Regions from separate parts of the Faecalimonas canis genome, predicted to be linked through region 1. Evidence: predicted binding sites of a transcription regulator. Region 1 holds the regulator's gene; the other holds the start of a gene.

What was found. The regulator NrdR, encoded in region 1, represses ribonucleotide reductase genes. The targets are predictions, from matches to a motif close to CACAANATNTTGTG.
Region 2: nrdD (anaerobic ribonucleoside-triphosphate reductase) is a predicted target of NrdR. The motif match lies at 2,589-2,602, and genes of this name have one in related genera.

The regions. Positions count from the first base shown of each region.
Region 1 is NZ_BAAHSI010000014.1:3,649-14,431, reverse strand. Features, by position in the region: gene ymfI (elongation factor P 5-aminopentanone reductase) at 1-296, shown strand, start outside; gene ACYPXO_RS03950 (isochorismatase family protein) at 330-860, opposite strand; gene ACYPXO_RS03945 (exodeoxyribonuclease III) at 874-1,626, opposite strand; gene truA (tRNA pseudouridine(38-40) synthase TruA) at 1,644-2,378, opposite strand; gene ACYPXO_RS03935 (type III pantothenate kinase) at 2,384-3,148, opposite strand; gene ACYPXO_RS03930 (ECF transporter S component) at 3,159-3,818, opposite strand; gene coaBC (bifunctional phosphopantothenoylcysteine decarboxylase/phosphopantothenate--cysteine ligase CoaBC) at 3,991-5,193, shown strand; gene ACYPXO_RS03920 (leucine-rich repeat domain-containing protein) at 5,309-9,292, opposite strand; gene nrdR (transcriptional regulator NrdR) at 9,511-9,963, opposite strand; gene ACYPXO_RS03910 (PRC-barrel domain-containing protein) at 10,019-10,279, opposite strand; gene ACYPXO_RS03905 (ABC transporter permease) at 10,337-10,783, opposite strand, start outside.
Region 2 is NZ_BAAHSI010000035.1:1,028-11,810, reverse strand. Features, by position in the region: gene nrdG (anaerobic ribonucleoside-triphosphate reductase activating protein) at 1-406, opposite strand, end outside; gene nrdD (anaerobic ribonucleoside-triphosphate reductase) at 407-2,527, opposite strand; gene ACYPXO_RS09765 (YibE/F family protein) at 2,752-3,921, opposite strand; gene ACYPXO_RS09760 (purple acid phosphatase family protein) at 3,977-6,229, opposite strand; gene ACYPXO_RS09755 (hypothetical protein) at 6,703-6,945, opposite strand; gene ACYPXO_RS09750 (hypothetical protein) at 7,202-7,672, opposite strand; gene ACYPXO_RS09745 (arsenate reductase ArsC) at 7,714-8,124, opposite strand; gene metA (homoserine O-acetyltransferase MetA) at 8,620-9,540, opposite strand; gene ACYPXO_RS09735 (AI-2E family transporter) at 9,546-10,783, opposite strand, start outside.

The sequences.
Region 1 (10,783 bases):
TAGGAGCATCCTGTGAAGTTGCTTATTCCGCTGCCAAATCGGGATTGCACGGATTTACGAAAGCGCTTGCAAAAGAACTTGCCCCAAGTAATATCCAAGTCAATGCGATTGCCTGTGGTGCAATCGATACTGTTATGAATCAACAACTCGACAAAGAAGAGCGTCTTGCGTTGGAAGATGAAATCCCGGCAGGTCGATTCGGACTTCCCGAAGAAGTGGCTCGACTTACATTTGACATTGCCACAGGGCATAATTATATGACAGGTCAGATTATCGGCTTAGACGGTGGCTGGTAATATGCAAAATAGGTGAAAGCAAAATGCTTTCACCTATTTTATCAATGCCTGTATTTTCTTAAATGTATCTGTTCCCGCTTTTTCCAAAAGTTCAAACAGAATAGATTCGTAAGTCGTTAAAATAACGCCCTCCTGTTTTGCCCTCTCAAGTGCAATCTCCTTATTGTGTAATTTACGGGAAGAAAGACAATCTTCTACCAAAACCGGAACATATCCTTTTTCTTTCAAATCAATCAACGTCTGCAATACGCATATATGTGCCTCAATTCCACATACAATTACAAACTTTTTCCCTTGAATTTTTTCTTCTACTGCTTCAAATGAACTGAACGCAATTTTTTCCAAAGGTTCATATTCACCAAGTACATTCTCAATTTCCTTCACAGTCGGCCCAATCCCCTTCGTATACTGTTGAGTAACGATAATCGGAATCCCTAATTCTTTTAAACCTGCTAAAAGAATTGCTGTATTTTTGAGCAATTCCTCCTTCTCATACATAACCGGCATTAGTCTTTCCTGATAATCTACCACAATGGCAATTGTATCTTTCGCATTTATTCTCATAATATACTGCCTCCTATTTTAAATCCAGTTCAACAGGACAGTGGTCTGAACCGAATACGTCCGTCAAAATTTTCGCATCCGCAAGTCTTTCTTCCAAACTTTTTGATACGCAGAAATAGTCAATTCTCCAACCTGCATTCTTTTCGCGTGCCTTAAAACGATATGACCACCAAGAATACATTCCCTCCATTTCAGGATAAAAATAACGGAATGTATCTATAAATCCCGCATCCAAAAGTTCCCCGAATTTTTCTCTCTCCTCATCGGTAAACCCTGCGTTTTTCCGATTCGTCTTCGGATTTTTCAAGTCAATTTCCTTATGTGCAACATTTAAGTCACCACAGAAAATAACCGGTTTCTTCTCTTCCAGTTTTTTCAAATATGCTAAGAAATCCGTTTCCCACTGCATACGATATTCTAATCTTGCCAATTCACTCTGCGAATTTGGTGTATATACTGTCACAAAATAAAACTCCGGAAACTCTAACGTAATTACTCGCCCCTCGTTGTCATGTTCTTCAATCCCCATTCCATATACAACTGAAAGAGGCTCTTCTTTCGTAAAAATCGCTGTACCCGAATATCCTTTTTTCTCCGCATAATTCCAGTACTGATGATACCCTTCTAAATCTAACTGTAATTGTCCTTCCTGCATTTTACTTTCCTGTATACAAAATATATCTGCATCCGCCTGATGAAAAAAATCTAAAAATCCTTTCTGTACACAGGCACGGATCCCATTTACATTCCACGAAATCAGTTTCATTTTCCAGCCTCCTTAATTTAATATTCTACTTTTTTTAATGTAAGGGCAAGCGCCGGCACCAAAAATCCCGCTTTCGCCCTCTCCTTTGTTCTCAATGCCTCTCCCACACTTTCCACACTTCTTTCTCCTGTCCCCACTTCCAAAAGTGTTCCTGTGAGAATGCGTACCTGATGGTACATAAACCCATTTCCATAGAAACAAAAATGTATCTTTTGTCCATGTTTTTCTATCTTCACACTATACAATTCACGAATCTTTGATTTCTCATCCTTTTTGTCCGTAAAGGCTGAAAAGTCATGCCTTCCGATAAGAAGAACCGCCGCTCTTTTCATTTTCTCTATATCCAGCACTCTTGTATAATGATAGCAATATTTCCTTGTAAACACATCCTGTTTCTCCCTTGTATCCACAACGTATTCATATATCTTTGCCACCGCATCCAAACGGCTATGAAAACGATTAGAGACAAGTTCCACATGGCAAATCCGAATATCCTCCGGTAATCTTTCATTTAATTTTCTTTGAAATACATTTTCTTCCACCTTGCCGGAAAGTTTTACATTTGCCACCTGACCGCTTGCATGAACACCGCCATCCGTTCTTCCGGAACCGTCTATCTCTACGGGATAGCCGACAACTTCCTCTATTGTCTTTTCTATAATGCCTTGGATTGTCAGCGAAGTAGTTGACTGTCTTTGCCACCCCTGATATTTTGTGCCATCATAGGCAATTATCATTTTATAATTTCTCATAGTATTTACTTATTTTTCTCATAGATTAAACGAAGCCCTTTTAATAAAAGTTCATCATCAATCAAAATTTCCTTCTCACAATGCGGAACTATTTTCTTTGCCAGACCGCCTGTGGCAATTACAGTTGCCTCCTGTCCCAATTCTCTATTGATGCGTGAAATCATACCGTCAATGCAGGCAGCATTTCCATTGATAATTCCGCTCTTCATACAGTCAATCGTATTTTTTCCAATAATCTTTTTCGGTGCTTCAATACTAATGCGGGAAAGTTGAGAAGTCCCCGATGTAAGAGCATCCAGCGAAATGCGTACTCCCGGCAATATCATACCGCCAATATAATTTTTCTTTTCATCTACAACACAGAATGTCGTTGCCGTACCCATATCAATGATGATAAGAGGAGCAGCGTACTCATTAATTGCCGCCACCGCATTTACAATTCTGTCACTTCCTACCTGAGCAGGATTGTCCATTAAAATATTTAATCCTGTTTTTACCCCAGGCCCTACAATCTTAACTGATTTTCCAAGCACTTTTTCTGCTGAGGCACGAACAATATTTGTTATCGGAGGAACAACAGAAGAAATAATTCCCCCTTCGATTTCCTTCGGATTAATCTGATATAACTCTAAAACATTTTTAAAACTGATAGCATACTCTAATTCTGTTTTCGTATTATTTGTAGATAGACGCTCTACAAAATAAATTTTTTCTTTATCACAACAACCGATTACGATATTTGTATTTCCTATATCTATTGCTAAAATCATGTCCTTCTCCTTAACTTATCACACTTCTTGATTTCAACAGTACCCTTCCGACAAAAGTAACAATCACTCCCGCAACAATCGCCTCCGGCACTCCGTTTATTCCAATAATAGACAAAATAAATCCATATACTGCATTTGATGCCACATCATTTGCCATTGCATAAGCATCTTTAAAGAAAACAAAAATAAGATTCATCACAAGCAATGTATTTGTCAGTGAACCTATAATTCCTGAAACTCCGAGTGAAAAAATCATGGATGATTTCCATTTTTTTGTTATCTTTGTCATAAACTGATATACATAATACGGAATGACTCCAACTAAAATTCTTGGTAAAAAACAGATAATAATGCTTCCAAGTCCTCCGTGAATTTCTCCCAATGAATAAAATGGTGAGAATACAAAAGAAGTTGCCGTAGGGTTCATTGTATTGTTGATAAGACTTGTCAGTCCGAATACAAATCCCAAAATCGCTCCTTTTCTTGCTCCGAGTACTATAGCACCTATAATGACGGGTATGTGAATAATCGTCGCTCTCGTAAATCCGAGCGGGATATATCCTAGAAATGGGGTAAAAGCCATAATGATAATCAGTGCTGCGAAAAGTGCAACCTGAACCATTCCCTTTACCTGTGTGTTTGGCTTACTGCCTGTTTGTGTGTTATTCATTTTTTCTCCTCCTTGTTATTATTCTCTTTACGAGATACAATACAATACCGCGTAATTATAACACGCCGGCTTTCTCATCGCAATATTTGTTTTTTATTTTCCCATGAAAGCGTTGGCGTTCATTTTAAAATTATGCTACAATCGTACATAGAAAAAACTACGGAGGTAAATTATGTTAAAAGGAAAAACCGTTGTTCTCGGCGTAACGGGTGGAATAGCCGCATATAAAATCGCAAACTTAGCGAGTATGCTTGTGAAACTTCACTGTGATGTACAAGTCATTATGACAGAAAACGCAACCAATTTTATTCACCCAATCGCTTTTGAAACACTAACAAAGAATAAATGTCTGATTGATACATTTGACCGCAACTTCCAGCATAAAGTAGAACATGTTTCTATTGCCAAACGTGCTGACGTTGTTCTTATCGCACCTGCCACCGCCAATGTTATCGGCAAAATGGCAAACGGCATAGCGGACGATATGCTCACAACAACCGTTCTCGCCTGCAAATGCAAAAAAATCATTTCTCCTGCAATGAACACAAATATGTACTGTAATCCGATTGTGCAGGACAATCTGAAAAAGTTACAGCACTACGGATTTGAAATTATCGAAGCGGATACCGGTTTTCTTGCCTGCGAGGATATCGGAAAAGGAAAAATGCCCTCCCCTGAAGTATTACTTCAATATATTTTAAAGGAAATCGCATTTGAAAAAGATATGAAAGGCAAACGTGTTCTTATTACTGCCGGACCAACCTGTGAGGCGATTGACCCTGTACGCTATATTACAAATCATTCCACAGGAAAAATGGGCTATGCCCTTGCAAGAAACTGTATGCTGCGAGGAGCGGAAGTTACTTTAGTAACCGGTCCTACAAGTATTGACCCACCGCCGTTCGTTCACATTGTTCCTGTCATATCCGCTAAGGATATGTTTGCCGCAGTATGTAAATACGCCGAAACACAGGATATTATTATTAAATCTGCGGCGGTTGCCGATTACCGCCCAACTACCGTTTCAGAAGAAAAAATGAAAAAATCGGACGGCGAACTTTCCATTTCACTTGAGCGGACAGACGATATTCTGCAATATTTGGGGCAGCATAAAAAAGAAAACCAATTTATATGTGGTTTCTCCATGGAAACAGAAAATATGTTGGAAAACTCCAGACAAAAACTGGAAAAGAAAAATGCAGATATGATTGTTGCCAATAACTTAAAACAGAGCGGAGCTGGATTTGGAACAGACACAAATATTGTCACTCTTATTACTAAAAATGATGAACGTCACCTTGATGTCATGTCAAAAGATGATGTAGCAAATGAAATCGTAAATACTATACTTGAAAAGATTCCATCATATACATAAGAGTAAAAATAAATTCCAATATCCTCAATTTAAACTAAATATATTATTCAAGATTTTTAAAGAGAAGACTATGATTTAACATAATCTTCTCTTTAATTTCTTTTTTCCTATTAATTTATTTCATTCGTCTTTTAAGAATAAAATATATTGCTCCCATAGATATTACCATTGTTGTCATAAATGGAAGGCTTTTCGAATCATCTCCTGTCTTCACGGGTACTTCATTTGGTTTTTGCTGATTCGGATTTCCCGACTGTGAAGTCAAAGGTTTTTCTAGTTTTGGCTCTTCTGGCTTTGGTAACTCTGGTTTTGGCTCTTCTGGCTTTGGTAACTCTGGTTTTGGCTCTTCTGGCTTTGGTAACTCTGGTTTCGGTTTTTCTACTTCTACTTTTTCTGAAATTGCCCTATTAAGTTCTACGGTTGCTTTATCTACTTCTTCTTGAGTTGCCTTTTCATTCTCTAATAAAGCCTCTGCTACATTTAACGCTTTTAAAATTCTTTGATAACTTTCTTCCGTATACTTTTCTTCTTCCAATGACTTCGCCAACTGGATTGCTTTTTGTAGTTCTTTTTTATTTACTTCCTGTGGTTTTTCTTTAGATACTAAAGTAAAAAACATTTCCTTATCAGAAAGTTTTTCCCCATTTACTGATACAATTTTCGCTGAAGCGTTTGTTTCAAATGTCATTTTTTCTGGTTGAGAATTATACTTTTCTTCTAATGGTTTTACCGTAAAAGTTAAATCATAATCATAACTTTGCACCTTATATTCCAAAATTCCTTTTTCATTTGTCAAAAGTTCATATCTGCAATCTGCAAATCCTCCATCAAGTAAAAACTTCATATTTTCCAATACTTTTCCGCTCTCATCTACTACTTTCACACGGAAAGTATGTTCATCACAGATAACTTTGTCTTCCAGTTCAGGTTTCTCTACTTTTTGCTCAATCGCAAGATTCAGTTCTTTTGTTATTTTATCCACTTCCTCCTGTGTTGCCTTTTCATTTTCTAATAAAGTTTCCGCTTCCTTTAACGCTTTTAGAATTCTTTGGTAACTTTCTTCCGTATATTTGTCTTCTTCCAGCGTTCTTGCCAATGCAACTGCTTTCTTTAATTCTTCTTTATTTACTTCTTGTGGTTTTTCTTTCGATATTAAAGTGAAAATCATCTCTTTATTAGAAAGTTTTTCTCCATTTACTGACACAATTTTTGCTGAAGCATTTGTTTCAAAAGTCATTTTTTCCGGTTTAGAAATATAAGTTTCTTCTAATGATTTCACTGAAAAGCCTAAATCAAAATCATAACTTTGTACTTTATATTCCAAAATTCCTTTTTCATTTGTTGCAATTTCATATCTGCAATCTGCAAATCCTCCGTCTAATAAAAATCGCATATTTGACAATGCTTTCCCTTTTTCATCTACTACTTTTGCACGGAAAGTATGTTCATCGCAAATGATTTCTCCCGGCACTTCAGGAGTAGGTTTTTCCTGTAAATTTCCAATTGCTATTTCTAAATTTTTAATCTGAATATTTACCTGCTCCTGTGTCACTTTAGAATCATTTAAAATCTTTTCTGCTTCTGAAATTACTTTCTGTAATTCTTCAAATCCACTTTCATAGTCTTCTTTCTTCAGACTTTTCGCTTCTTTTAATTTTTCCTGTAATGTTGCTTTATCAACTTTTTTCTTTAGATTCTCTCTTGCTTCCTGCGTATTCTTTAACGCTTCCTCAATTTCTTTTTTAGTTGCATTGATATTCTGATTTACTTTTTTTGCGTTTTCTAATGCTTTTTGATATTCTGTCCAGCTTTCTTTTGTGTACTCTTCTTCTTTAAATTGAAATTGTAAATTGATTTCTTCTTGTAATTCTGTTTTGTCAAATACAATTTCTAATCCTTGTTCTGCACGTCTGATTTTTGCAACCGCCTCATTATAATCTTCCTGAACAACGTTTTTCTTATCTAAAATTGTTTTTGCATTTTGAATCGCTTCCTGAAGTACTCTATATGTGTTTGGGGTATAATCTTCCTCTGCATACTTTTCCGCTTTTGCCAAATACTCTTCTAACACTGTACTGTCAGGTTTTATCTCCTGAGAGGGATCCGGTGCTTGTGGCAATTGTTTTACCATTACTTCTTTTTCAAAATCAACATCTACTGTCTTTCCATCTACTTCTTTAAAATATCTCTGTCCGTCTTTGTCCACTCCTATTTTCACTACAATCGATTGCATATCATAACGTTCATGATTACAAACAAGAACTTCCCATTCCTGTCCTTCATGCCATGCTGGAGAAGCATTAATATATACAACACTTGTATACTTGTCAGTCCACTCATTCCACGCTCCTGCGCCTGTTTTCACTTCCCTCACCTGCAACTTAAATGGTCTTGTAAATAAATTCCCTCTGGAATCTTTTACTTTAATTTTCAATGTTGTAAGCATTTTTTGCTTTTTCAGATTTTTTATCGCTTCCTTTAAATCTGTTACTGCTTTTTCTACCTGATTTCTCGTTGCATCTATATTATGATATATGTCTTTCGCTTTATCTAAAGCTTTTTCATAAATAACATAACTTTCTTCCGTATACTTATATCCTTCTTCTACAGATTCCGTATCTTTTATCGCCTGTCCTAATTCCGTTTTATCTACATACTCCTCTTTTGGAATTAAAACAAACTGTAATTCTTCTAATCCTGTCGCTTTTTTCCCATTAATTAAATCTGTAGATTTATTTAGCACTGCATAACTAATTTTCTCTGGCTGTGCCACATATTTTTCTCCCTTTGGCCTAACTATAATCTGGTCATACCAGCCGTCTGTAGATGAATGCATCAATACTAATTTTCCTAGTGAATTTGTTGAAACTACTGATTCATCTGAACTGTATGCCGTTTCTCTCTTTTTACTAAACTCAACATTCGGCAACGGTTTTCCTTTTTTATCTATAACGGATATTTCTACTCTATCAAATACAGGGACTCTGTCACCCCCTTCATCATACTCTGGATAATATACAGGTGGTTTTCCTTCACTTACTAACTGCATATTTTTTCTTGCCGCATCTATTTTTTCCTGTTCAATATAGTCCTTTTGCTCTGCTGTAAGATTCTCATACATATCTAACGCTTTTTTCACAGCATCAAGGTTTTCCTTCGTCATTTTACTGATATTAAATTCATTAAATAGTTTATTTACTTCTATTGCAGAAAACAAATCATCTTTCACGCTATTATCCGGAAGATATGTCTTATCTTTTTCTAAGTGAATAAGATTTGCCAATGGCTTAATATCCTTTATACCTGTATTACCTGAAAGATTTAACTCTTTTAAATGTTTCATTCCTACAATGGTAGATATATCTGTCAACTCATTGTTTGATATATCTAAAAAAGTCACTTCCGTTAAATTTTTCAAATCAGGTAGTGTAGTAATTTTATTATTTGAAAGATTTACATATTCTAATGCTGTGAGTCCTGCTATCTCATCTACATTTTTTATCTTATTAAAGCAAAGATTTAAAGTTCTTAATTTTTTCATCTCTTTAATTGCAGATATATCTGCAATCTCTAAATTCTCAGAAACGTCCAATTCCTGAAGATTTACAAGCGTTTTTAACGGAGTAATATCCGTAAGTCCGTCCTGTTTTAATAAAAGTGTCTGCAACTGTGTCAAATTAGATAATGGCTGTATATTTTTGATTCTTTTTCCTTCAACACCTGCTATGTAACAAATATTAATCATTTTAGCTGATTTTGCATATTGTATTCCTTCTAAGTTTTCAATCCAATATTGTTTTGTCCACCCCGCAAAATCTTCTGGGTGTCTTGTCTGCTCAAAAGAAATATAAGAAACCATCTTGTTTCCTACCATCTCTTCTGTCAATACCACTTTCTCTTTTACTGCATTCATTGCTGAACGTATTGCCCAATGTAATACTGGGTCTTTAACAACATCATTTTCTTCCGGCTGATAAATATCTTCTTCCTCTAGTCCCCCACACATATCTGCCTTAACTGTGATTCTATTTATAAAACATCCTGTCAACATGACACACACAGTTAAAATAGTTGCCACTATTCTTTTTTTTGCTCTCATAAACTTCCTCCTTATCTCATAAACTATAATTTCACTTTGAGTATATTCGTCCGTCCTTTAAAAAGTCAAATTATTTATTTCTATAGTAAAATAGTAGTTTATAGAATTTGTCTATAGTGAACACTTTACTGTAAAATAAAATTTTTCTATTTATTCACTCTCTTCCAAAACAAAAGAAAAGACTATGCTTTTAACATAATCTTCTCTAAAAGGGCTTTTTATTTATCCAATATTTTTTTCAACTCAGCCATAAACGTATTTACATCTTTAAACTCGCGATATACTGAAGCGAACCGCACATAAGCAACGGCATCTAAATCTTTTAGTTTATCCATGACAATCTCTCCGATAACATTGCTGGAAATTTCCTTCTCCTCCCGCCTGAAAATTTCTGTTTCAATGGCGTCAATCGTTTTCTGTATCTCTTCCGCTGACACAGGCCGTTTATAACAGGCACGAAGAACTCCTGCTTCTATTTTCGAACGGTTATATTGTTCTCTATTGTTGTCTTTTTTAATTATAATAAGCGGAATGGTTTCGACCTTTTCATAAGTGGTAAAACGCTTACCACATTCATCACAGGAACGTCTTCTGCGAATGGAAGTCCCGTCTTCTGCCGGTCTTGAATCTATTACTCTTGTATCCGCATGGTTACAATATGGGCATTTCATGTTTTTTCCCTCTTTTCACTTATTTTCTTTAGTATATAAGTTCGTCTGAAACTTGTCAATATTTACAGTTTTTTAGAAATTTTTCTTCCTTTATCTCTACCAAAATAATATCCTTCCCTATTTTCTTAATACACTCCACCGGAATAATATACTCCGTATCACTTCCAAGAAAACCGCATATTCTCCCCGGTCCCGGAATAATAATTGCCTCCACATTACCTGTACATAAATTTACTTCCAAATCCACTACGCAGCCAAGCCGTTTACAATCACATGAATTAATAACTTCTTTTTCCCTCAATTCACAAAGTCGCATATACTACCGTCCTATCTTCCAGATATTATTAGTAGTATATGCGACCTGTTATAAATCTTATGCTGACATTACCTTTTCGCTTTCAAATGCTTTTGCAATTACACCGGTCAGAACAAGTCCTGCGCCTAATGTAATAGCCAATGTAATTCCATACTGTACCATCGTTACTTCCTGTGTTAAAATTCCCTGTAATGTAATGGCACTGTTATAGAATGGAACGAAATAAGCAGACATTGTCGGCTCTTTCGTTGTATACATTGTCAGTAAGCCAACTACAAGGATAATCATGTAGACCGGCATAACAAATGAATTTGCTTCCTTAATTGTTTTCGCAAATACGGATACAAGAGCAATAATTGTCGCATACAGAAATGCCAGTGCAATAATCAATACTGCCAACATAATAATCTGCTGCGTACTCCATTTCATATCCATTCCCTGCATTGCTCCGCCCATCATCTTATCCTGTATAATCGGCATACTTATTACCATTCCCACGACGGA
Region 2 (10,783 bases), on a different contig from region 1:
AATTTGCATCTTTTTTATCGCATTCAAACTCTCCATCAACAAGAACGTCTACATACCTCATAAGTTCCATATCTTTAATACTTTCCCAAACAGAACCTGTATAAAGCCAAACTGTTTTATGTGGGAATTTCTCACGGATTTCTTTTGCTAAATCCGTAATCTCATAAACATTATTAATATGCAAAGGATCTCCGCCACTGAAAGTAACTCCGCTAATATAACTTTTTTCCAATTCCTCAAAAATTTCTTCCTTTGCAGAATCATCAAACTCTAATCCGCCATTAGCGTCCCATGTAATTGGATTATGGCATTCTTTACAACAATGATTGCATCCTGATACCCATAAAACCACACGAAGTCCATCTCCATTTAACATATCATCTTTTGTTATATTATGATAACGCATTTACATACTCTTCCTTTCTGCGATTTCTGCCATTTTCGCATCATTCAAACGCGTATCTCCTTTTACTCTTGAATAAGAAAGGTAACCGTTCATTCTATCAATTTTTGTAAGATTTTTACTTCCGCACTTCGGACATACGTCCATGGAAAGTTCCTCATGTCCACAATCGTCACAGTAAGATAAAGATAAGTTTACTCCTTCATAAAATCCCATTTCCATTGCTCTTCTGACCAGTGCCTTAATCGCCTCGGTATTATAATTAATCGGATATTTTACATATTGAATTTTTCCACCATTACACAAATCCCAGAAACGTGCTTCCAAATCCTGTTTTTCAATCGGAGTAATATCTTCTGTTACATGACAATGGAAACTGTTGCTCACATATTCACGGTCAGAAACATTTTCTACAATACCGTATTTTTTTCGGAACTGCTGTACCTGAACACCACATAAGTTTTCAGCAGGTGTTCCGTAAATTGCATATAAATGTCCATCCTCTTTCTTAAATTCATTTACACGTTTATTAATATATTCCAATGTTTTAATTGCAAATTCTCCGTCTTCCACCAAAGATTTCTTATTGTGAAGTTGCTGTAATTCATTGATTGCCGTAATTCCGAAAGAAGCTGTTGCTGATTTTAATAATGGTTTGATTTTATCATACAAGCCCAAATTACCGCCATAAAATCCACCTTCGCAATACGCCAATGGGTTTGTAGACGCTTTCATCTCTCCCAAGTATTCATAAGTACGGATATGAAGTTGACGGATAAGTTCCAAATAATAGTCAAGAACTTCAAAGAAATCTCTATTTTCCTGTTTTGCCTTTGCATAAATCATTGGAAGATGAAGACTTACCGCACCAATATTGAATCTTCCGACAAATACCGGTTTATCATTTTCATCTGCAGGATTCATCCCGCCTCTTTCATACCAAGGTGACAAAAACGCACGACATCCCATAGGACTGACAATCTTTCCATACTGTTTATACATACTCGGAACATAACCCTTTCCCGTCAGACTTAACCAATCAGGATACATCGTCTTTCTTGAACATTCAATTCCCGCCTCAAAAACATCTTCCAACGGTTTTCCCGGTCCATGAAGGTTTTCATCATAGAGGAATACAATCTTAGGGAACAGTACCGGTTTCTTGTGTCCTTCTTTTCCCTGACCATTCTTACGAACTTCCAACATTTTAATCGTAGCCAATTTACCGTAAATGCTTGTGTTTGTACCTGAAGTTACTGTAATAAACGGATAATCTCCACGGCTTGAAGATACAGAATTAAATTTATATTCCCAACCTTGAAATCCCTGTTCCATTTCTTTTTCCAAGTCTGCCCATGCAACTTCATGCGCTTTTTCTTCTGAAAGACCCAGTTTTTTATATTTTTCTAATAATGCTTTATGTGACTTTTCTGCAAACGGTTCTAATATATCATCCACACTCGGAACTGTAAATCCGCCGTACTGCTGACTCGCCGCACTTAAAACAATATCCCCGATAACATCAAATGCCGTGTCCAAAGATTTCGGTTCATTGTACCAAAGATTTCCCATCTCAAATCCGCCTGTCAATACGTTCTTCACATCAAACAGGCAACAGTTCATCGTATCTCTTCGTGCCGACATATCATGAATGTAAATATAACCTTCTCGGATTGCCTGTATCTCTTCAACCGTAAGGAAAAATTTCTTATATAATTCTTTGTTTAACTCATTGAAAATTAAACTTCTCTTTGTAGATACAAGTGCACTGTCTGTATTACTGTTTTCCTTATCTCCAATGTACATGATAGACTGACTTTTCTTGTAAACTTCATCTAACATCTGCACAAAATCTTGTTTATAATTTCTGTAATCACGGTAACTTTTTGCCACTACAGGATTTACTTTCTCCAAAGCACCCTCTACAACATTGTGCATCTGTGCAATACGGATTTCTTCCACACCCATTTTTTGCACTTCTTCCTCAACAAATTTACAAATAAAGTCTAAATCTTCTTCGGTAAACTTAATTAATGCACGATATGCTGATTTATTGACTGCAACAATCACCTTCTGTACATTAAAATCTTCTTTTGTTCCGTCTTTCTTAATTACTTTTATCATGAACGCTCTCCTTTCTTAATTGTCTATATATTCTATATTTAGTATTATTTATTCGCATAATCACTATATCTTGTTCGACTGTGCATTATCTATACTACCACTCGAACCATGCACCGTCAACAAAATCCCTCTCGAAATAATATACAAAATTTCCCTCTGTCTTCTTTCATAATTTTGGTTAAAAAAATAGGTCGTCTATACTTGACAACCTGTTTTCCTTATTATTACGCATTTTTACTATGAGGACTCTTTTCCCCCATATACATAGCTGCAATCGCTGACACGAGGGGTACTGTCAAAATAACTCCCAAAGAACCTGCTATCCCTTGCATAATCTCTATTCCCATTTCGTAAGAATTCATCATCTGTAAAAACGGCATATCATATGCGTAAAAAATCATAAGAGTGCTTAGTGATCCCCCTGTAAATGCAAGTATCAATGTATTGGACATTGTTCCCATCATATCTCCACCTATTTTTATTCCACTTTTAAACAATTCTCTTCTTGTCAACTGCGGATTATGATAATGAAGTTCCTCAATTGTAGTAGATATAGACATAGCCACATCCATAACGGCTCCCAAAGACGCAATTAAAATACCTGAAAATAAAAGTCCTCCTATCTGTAATTTACTATTTTGCCCTATATATAATAATGTTTCTATATCACTCACATTATATCCTGTAATATGCCCTAACTTTCCAAATAAACTTGCAGAAACTCCAGCTATCACAACCCCGCCTACAGTTCCTATAATCGCACATAATGTTTTCTTTGAAAAGCCACCAATGAAATACATTGTAACAAGCGTAGTTAAAATTGTTACGACAACCGCACTTAAAAATGGCGAAACACCTAAATATAACATAGGTAAGTATAAATACAAAATACAAACAAATGTAAAAATCAATCCTAATGCCGATGTAAAACCTTTTCTTCGTCCTATCAAAACAAGCGTCAATAAGAAAATTCCTATCATTACAAATAAAATCATTGTACGATTATAATTGTACACACTTGCACTAATCTGACCATTATATTCACTAATTTGGACAACAACAGATGTTCCCTCTTTACAATCCGCTCCGTAAAGATAACTATCGATATTAGTTGCTTCTACAACCTCACCTTTAAATTCTCCACTCTTCAGACACACTTTAATCTTCTGTGTTCCTTGTTGACTTCCATCCTCATTTCGATTTTCCGAAATTATTTCCACTACTTCCGCTTTTTCAAATTGATTACCATTTTCTTCAATCAATTCTTTTTTTTCTATTCTTTTATTAAAAAAACATAAAAATAAGAGAAACAAAAAAATCATTCCCCATACACACAAATGTTTACTTTTTTCTTTTTTACTTAAACTTCTAAATGATTCTATTCTTTCTTTCACAAATTCCTCCATATGTCAGACAGGACAGAATAATCTGCCCTGCCATTTTTATTCTTTATTTTTTCTTTTTTAATAACCACGCAATAGCTAATGATGCAATTCCTGCTCCCCCCAGCAATCCAATTGGTGCTTCATCACCTGTCTTTATCGGATTTGACGGTTTTGTAGTACTTCCATTATTAGAAACATTTGCATTCGGTGTATTTGGTTTATTCTGTGTATGTTCATCTGGTTTCTGCTGTTGTTCCGGAGTCACTTCAGCATCTTTCTGATTTGCACTCTGAATGAATTTATTATTTTCATCTACCAGTTTTGCACTTAATTGAGTCAACTCTGTTTTTGTAATTTGCGTTTCATCTGCCTGACCCTTCAAGTTGCTCAACACTTTCTCGAATGCATCTACAACTTCTTTTGTATATTCGCCCTTTTTATTTCCAACAACAGCATTTGATAATGTTCTTTCCGCTTCTTCAAACTGATTTATAAGTTCTGTAAACTCAACAGTTGTTACAACTTCCTTTTGTGCATATGTAAGATTTGTATATGCTTTCGTAATCATATTTGCTGACACAGGTGTATTTGTATCATTTTCATATAATGTTTTGTCTAATAAAGTAGAATATCCTTTTTTCAACACTCTATTATTAGATTCATCTCCATATCCATTCTGTGCATATGCATAATAGTTTACTGGATCTCCCTCTGTATTATATTTTTCAATTAATTCACCTATCGCTTTACTATCATCTCTTATATCCAATACAACATCAACGTTCTTTAATGCATTTTCTACTCTCGCTTTTGAACCACTTGTCATCACACTTAGATCCAACTTCTTCACTGCATCTCTTTCTTCTACTATAGACGTTTCTCCATTTGTTTTTCTAACTGTCACATCATTTGCATACTTATTTCCTTCATAATCATATGTTTTTAATGTTAATTTATCTGCCGAAACATCAATTGTTGAAAATGTCGGTACAGGTGTGTTAGAGCGTTCTGCAAGATAATATTGTTTAGTTTTATTTAATGTATAAAATTTACTTCCTGTAGCAGAACCTGCTGCAATATATAAAGTTCCTTCTGGATTTACTGCATTGCTTACACCTTCTCCTACACCTTCTGTTTCAATTACTTTTCCATCTAAAATCTGATAAGTACGAGCATAAGAATGATCATGTCCTGTTAAGCACATATCAATATCAAATTCATCCATTAATGGTGCAAATAAAATTCTTAAATTTGCCCCATCTACATCAGAGTGAGGCGATCCTGATCCATAAATGTCATGATGAAACATAACGATTTTCCATTTGGCATCTTTATGACTTTCCACTGCCTGTTTCATCAATTGGCGATGCTCCTCAACATTACGGTTATTACTATTTAATGAGATGTAAAGTGCGTCACCATAACTGTAATAATAATCTCCACCAGATTCTGTGCTACCAAATTTTGATTCATTTGGATTGTTATAGTGATAAGCATAGTCATCCCCTTTTGATTCATGATTTCCGATTGTTGTTGCAAGCGGAACGCTTCTTAACGCTTCCGGATACAGATACCCTGCATATTCCTGCTCTCTTACAATGTAATTGTTTGCATCAGAATAATCAATCTGATCTCCTGCCGATAAAATGAAACTTGCATTTTTAGCAATTCCATTTTCTCCAAAAGCTCTATTCAATGTCTTATTCCATGCGTATGTATTTACTGCAATATCTGTATCTTCTTCTGTTCCCTGTCCGTTACTTCCAGATGCTCCAATTTGAGGATCCCCTACTAGAACCGCTTGATAATTATGAAATGAATGCGTCTTATACTCTTTAGCATCACTCCAATTCTTTTCGTCTACCGAGTACTGATAATAATATGTTGTATTTTCCTCTAAATAATTTTCTATCGATACCTTATTGCTCGCTGTATATGTATTAAACATATTACTTTTTTGAATTGGTTTCGCCGTTCCCACAAATGTTTTTGCTTGTGTCATATCCTGATTTTTAGAAATACGAACTTGAGGAGTGCCTTTTTCTTTTGAATACCACGCAAAATTCAAACTTTTCTCATTTGTTCCCGGAGTCAGCACGATCTTTCCCGAATCCATTTCTCCTTCTTCCTGCTGATTCCACTGCGTGTTATACCAAGTCTTATAATCCTGTGTTGCTGTTAATCCGCTATTTAATTTATTTGTTCCATCGCCTTGTCCATACTCTCCAAACGCGTGAACCTGTGTATTTCCAACCATGGAAACTGTTGTAACTACTGCTAATGATAATAACATATTTTTCTTTGTTTTCTGTTTCATTATCTTCTTTTTCTCCTTTTTGACTTTTCGGTTTTCGTCTTGCAGGATTTATTATTATCACTTTTTCGTTTAATTTCAATACACTTTACCTAGACTTAACAACGTTTTACATTACCTTTTCTTTTCACTAACATTCTTTTTAAATAATAGTGATGCTATTTACTTTATATTAATATAACTCTTCTATTTTTGAATATTTACCTGACTCGGCATAGAATTGTTTTACTGCAAATCCATATAAATAGATTTGCAGTTCCCAACATAGAACTTTTTATTTTCTAGCAAAAGAATATATATACCATAAACAAAAAGAACAAGAAATAGTATAGTAGGAATTAGTACTCCATTTTCTAAGATACTATTATCATTTTCCAGGTGGTGTCACCCAAGAACTTAATGGATTTTGCACTGTCGACATTCTCATACCCACAACACCCACAACACCGCTTAATGTTAAAAGTTGTCTTTACTTTTCACACAATTTTACATCCACAGTATGGACAAAATTCTTCGTCTTTTATCGGAGCAATACGAAGTGATTTATGACAAAAAGGACAACGATTTTTAATTGCAATTATAACAAGATCAATTATGAGAAATATAAATCCAACCATTACACCTATATTCCAGTCAGCAATACACGAAATTACAACAAAGACACATAATATAATGCCGGCAATCCGGCAACTAATTCTTAATAGTTTGAATGAACTCATTATTTTACCTCCTCCTATGACTTCAAACCTCAATAACTTCATAAGATATTCTTTTTAATATTATCATCTTCATTACAGGTATAACATCAATTATAGGTAAATCTTAGGTAAATTCCACTTATATTTCACAGGTAAACGTTTGATTTTCTCCGAATTATATTGACGAATATAATTTTTAGTATTTTGATAGTAAATGAAATAAAAAATAGCAATAATGCACAAAACAAAAGTTATAGTATCATTGTACTGTTCAAATTTAATACCATATTTCTTCATTAAATTCTTCAAATTCTTTTGGTGACATTTCAGTTTCTTCCCAAAAGGGTACACCATTTTTTATCCTATGATGTACTTTTGACATAGTGTCTAAATAATATCCTTCATAATCATAATCTACAGTTAGAGATTGACGTATATACATGGCTAATTCATGAGCCGCCAATTTAGAATCGCTATCATTTAAACCACCAATTGCCGGTCCGCTTCCAGCAGAATATACCTCTAAAAGTAAACACTCCCCATTTTCATTGCTTGCTTTTATGATATAACTAAACTGATTTTCTAAATTATTTGTAACGTAATTTGGCTTTCCAAATAAATATTTGAGTTGTCCCAGCACCATAACCCAATTTTTTTCAAAATTTTCATCAAACTCATAAATGGAACAAATATTTGATGATGGCATATAAAAATCTCTTGTGGCATTGACCTTTTCAAATGTATACATCTTTCTCCCTCCGTATCATTTTAATTTATTTCTACTCTGATTTAGAGAATTAGTCCATTTTCAACTCTTTTAGTTAACTCAATTATATTTGTATGTATTGTATGGATTATTTTTGAAAATTCAACATCATCTTTTCCAGTAGGGTCATTCAATCCCCAATCCTCTCTATATTCGCATGGTATTACAGGACACTTCACATTGCACCCCATTGTAATCACAATATCTACTTCCGGTATTTCTGACAACAATTTGGAATATTGTGTTTTCTCCATATCTATCCGATATATTTCTTTCATTAATCGAACCGCATCTTGATTGATTTGCGGTTTTATTTCTGTGCCTGCAGAATAACTTTCAAAAATATTTGAAGAAAGGTGTTTTCCCAAGGCCTCCGCAATTTGACTACGACAAGAATTATGAACACATATAAAAGCCACTTTAGGTTTTCTCATAATAAATCACAGTCCTTTCTTTGTTTTAATATTTGAACAATAGTTCTTTAACCATTTTCCACGGTCAATACTTTTTCATAGGATTTTTTTGTATTTTGCATTGTTTCTAATATGTGATTTTCACCACAGTAACATGATTTAATTTCTCCTTTATTATCGACACAGTGATCATTTTTGCCCACAATAAAGTCTTTCTGATTATTGAAAATCTCATCTAAATTATTATTAACCAATAAATTCTTATCATTTGTTGTTATAAAACTAATATAAACAATAGTTTTATTTGCTACTATAGTGTCAAGATACTCTTTTTGTTTCTTCAGACAACTTGGTATTGGTAATTATAAAAATATTTATATTGCAAAGACCTGTTTCCACCCATTCCTTAAATATTGTTGCACCTTTTAGATTGTTTAACCACGAGTGATAATTGATGGTAGTTATCTTCAACAGTTACTTTTCCATTATCTTTTCAACACCCCTGAAAATCCAACATTAAAACGGCGTTCCCACCATATCATACGGAGTAATTTGATAAACATAATAATTCAGCCAATTTGTATATAAATTATTTGCTGTTGCCCGCCATGTCAAAAGCGGTTTTTTTGTATCATCATCGTTTTCATAATAATTTTCCGGAATACAAATCGGCAAAGACTTCGCCTTATCCCTTTTATACTCCTTGTCCAAAGTCAGCCTATCATATTCAGGGTGCCCCATAACAAAAATCTGACGCCCTTCCTCAGCCATAACAAGAAATGCCCCTGCTTTTTCCGATTCTGCCAAAACAGTAAGCCTGTTGTCCTGCCTTATTTTTTCCAATGGTACATCCGTATGCCTTGAATGCGGTGCTAAAAACACATCATCAAATCCTCGTACGAGTGGAATTTTCCTATTTAATACTTTATGCCAAAATACACCGAACAATTTTTCTTCCAACGGTTCTTTGTCTATCCCATAATGATAATAAAGCCCCGCCTGTGCTCCCCAGCACAAATGGAGAGTGGACGTTACATTTGTTTTCGTCCATTCCATTATCATTTTCAGTTCTTCCCAATAATCCACTTTCTCAAAAGGCATCTGTTCCACCGGAGCACCTGTAATAATAAACCCGTCAAACTTCTGATTTTTTATTTCCTCAAATGTTTCATAAAACTTATTCAAGTGACTTGTGGCAGTATTTTTTGATTTATGGCTGGCAACATGAACAAATATCACATCCACCTGCAACGGCGTATTTGACAGCGAACGTAATAACTGCAATTCTGTGTCCTCTTTTAATGGCATTAAATTCAAAATACCTATTCGAATCGGACGAATATCCTGATGAACGGCACGGTGTTCATCCATAACAAATATATTTTCTTTTTCTAAGATTTCCTTTGCCGGCAAATCATTTTGCACACGAATCGGCATAACTACTACTCCTCTTCTGTTTTTTCTTCTATATATTGAATATCTTCATATTCTTTTGACGCTTTCGGTAATTTCTTTCTCTCCAGTTTCTGTTCAACAAACATACTTACTACATAATAAAGAACCGCAAATGTCGGAACTCCCATAATCATTCCCACAAATCCGAACAATCCTCCTCCTAAAAGAATAGAAAATACTACCCAAAATGCACTAAGTCCCGTAGAGTCCCCCAAAATCTTCGGACCTAAAATATTTCCGTCAAACTGTTGTAAAACAAGAATGAAAATAATAAAATATACTCCCTTAATTGGCTCAGAAAGTAAAATTAGTATCGCACTCGGAACAGCCCCAATGTATGGTCCAAAAAACGGAACTACATTTGTCACTCCTACGATAACACTGACAAGCAGTGTATATGGCATATCTAAAATACTTAAACCGATAAAACATAAAATTCCAATAATAATCGAGTCTATAATCTTCCCGATAACAAATCCACCAAAAATTTCATGGCTCTTTCTTGTCACCTGCAATACTAAGTTCGCACGTTCTCTTGATAATAAAGCATATGTAATCATCTTACACTGTCCCATAAATTTTTCTTTACTGTTTAAAATATAAACAGACACAATAACTCCGACAGCAATATCGAACAGTGTTTCTAAAAAACTAAATACCCCTACTGTTACAAATGACATCATTTGATTGATCTGTGTAAGCAAGTCTGTTTTTAGCCATAACTGAAATGCCTCTGCACCATTTTCCAAAACATTTTTTATTGTACCTGAAAAAACACTATCATTTATCTTTTCACTTTCCAAAAAATCTATGGCATTATTTATCTGATGCGGAAGACTCATAATCAAATCTCTTATACTTCTATACAATTCTGGAACAACCATATTTAATAATAAAATCACAACTGCAAAAGTTAACATCAATGCACCTGCAATCCCTATACTTCTTGAAATTTTCTGTAATTTATCTCGACTCTTTGTCTTTTTCTCAAATGCCTTTATAATTTGATTTTCAATTATAGTTACAAGCGGATTTAACAGATATGCAAATACAAACCCCAATATAATCGGCTGCAAAATATTTCCTATCTTTCCGAGAAGTCCCGTAATATCATCCAATCTCAAAAAAGCAAAATAACAGGCTATACCTGCCACGATAACTAAAAAGGACGTTAATCCTCTCATAAAATATTGTTTAATTTTCATCTGTGTTCTCGGCGCTATAT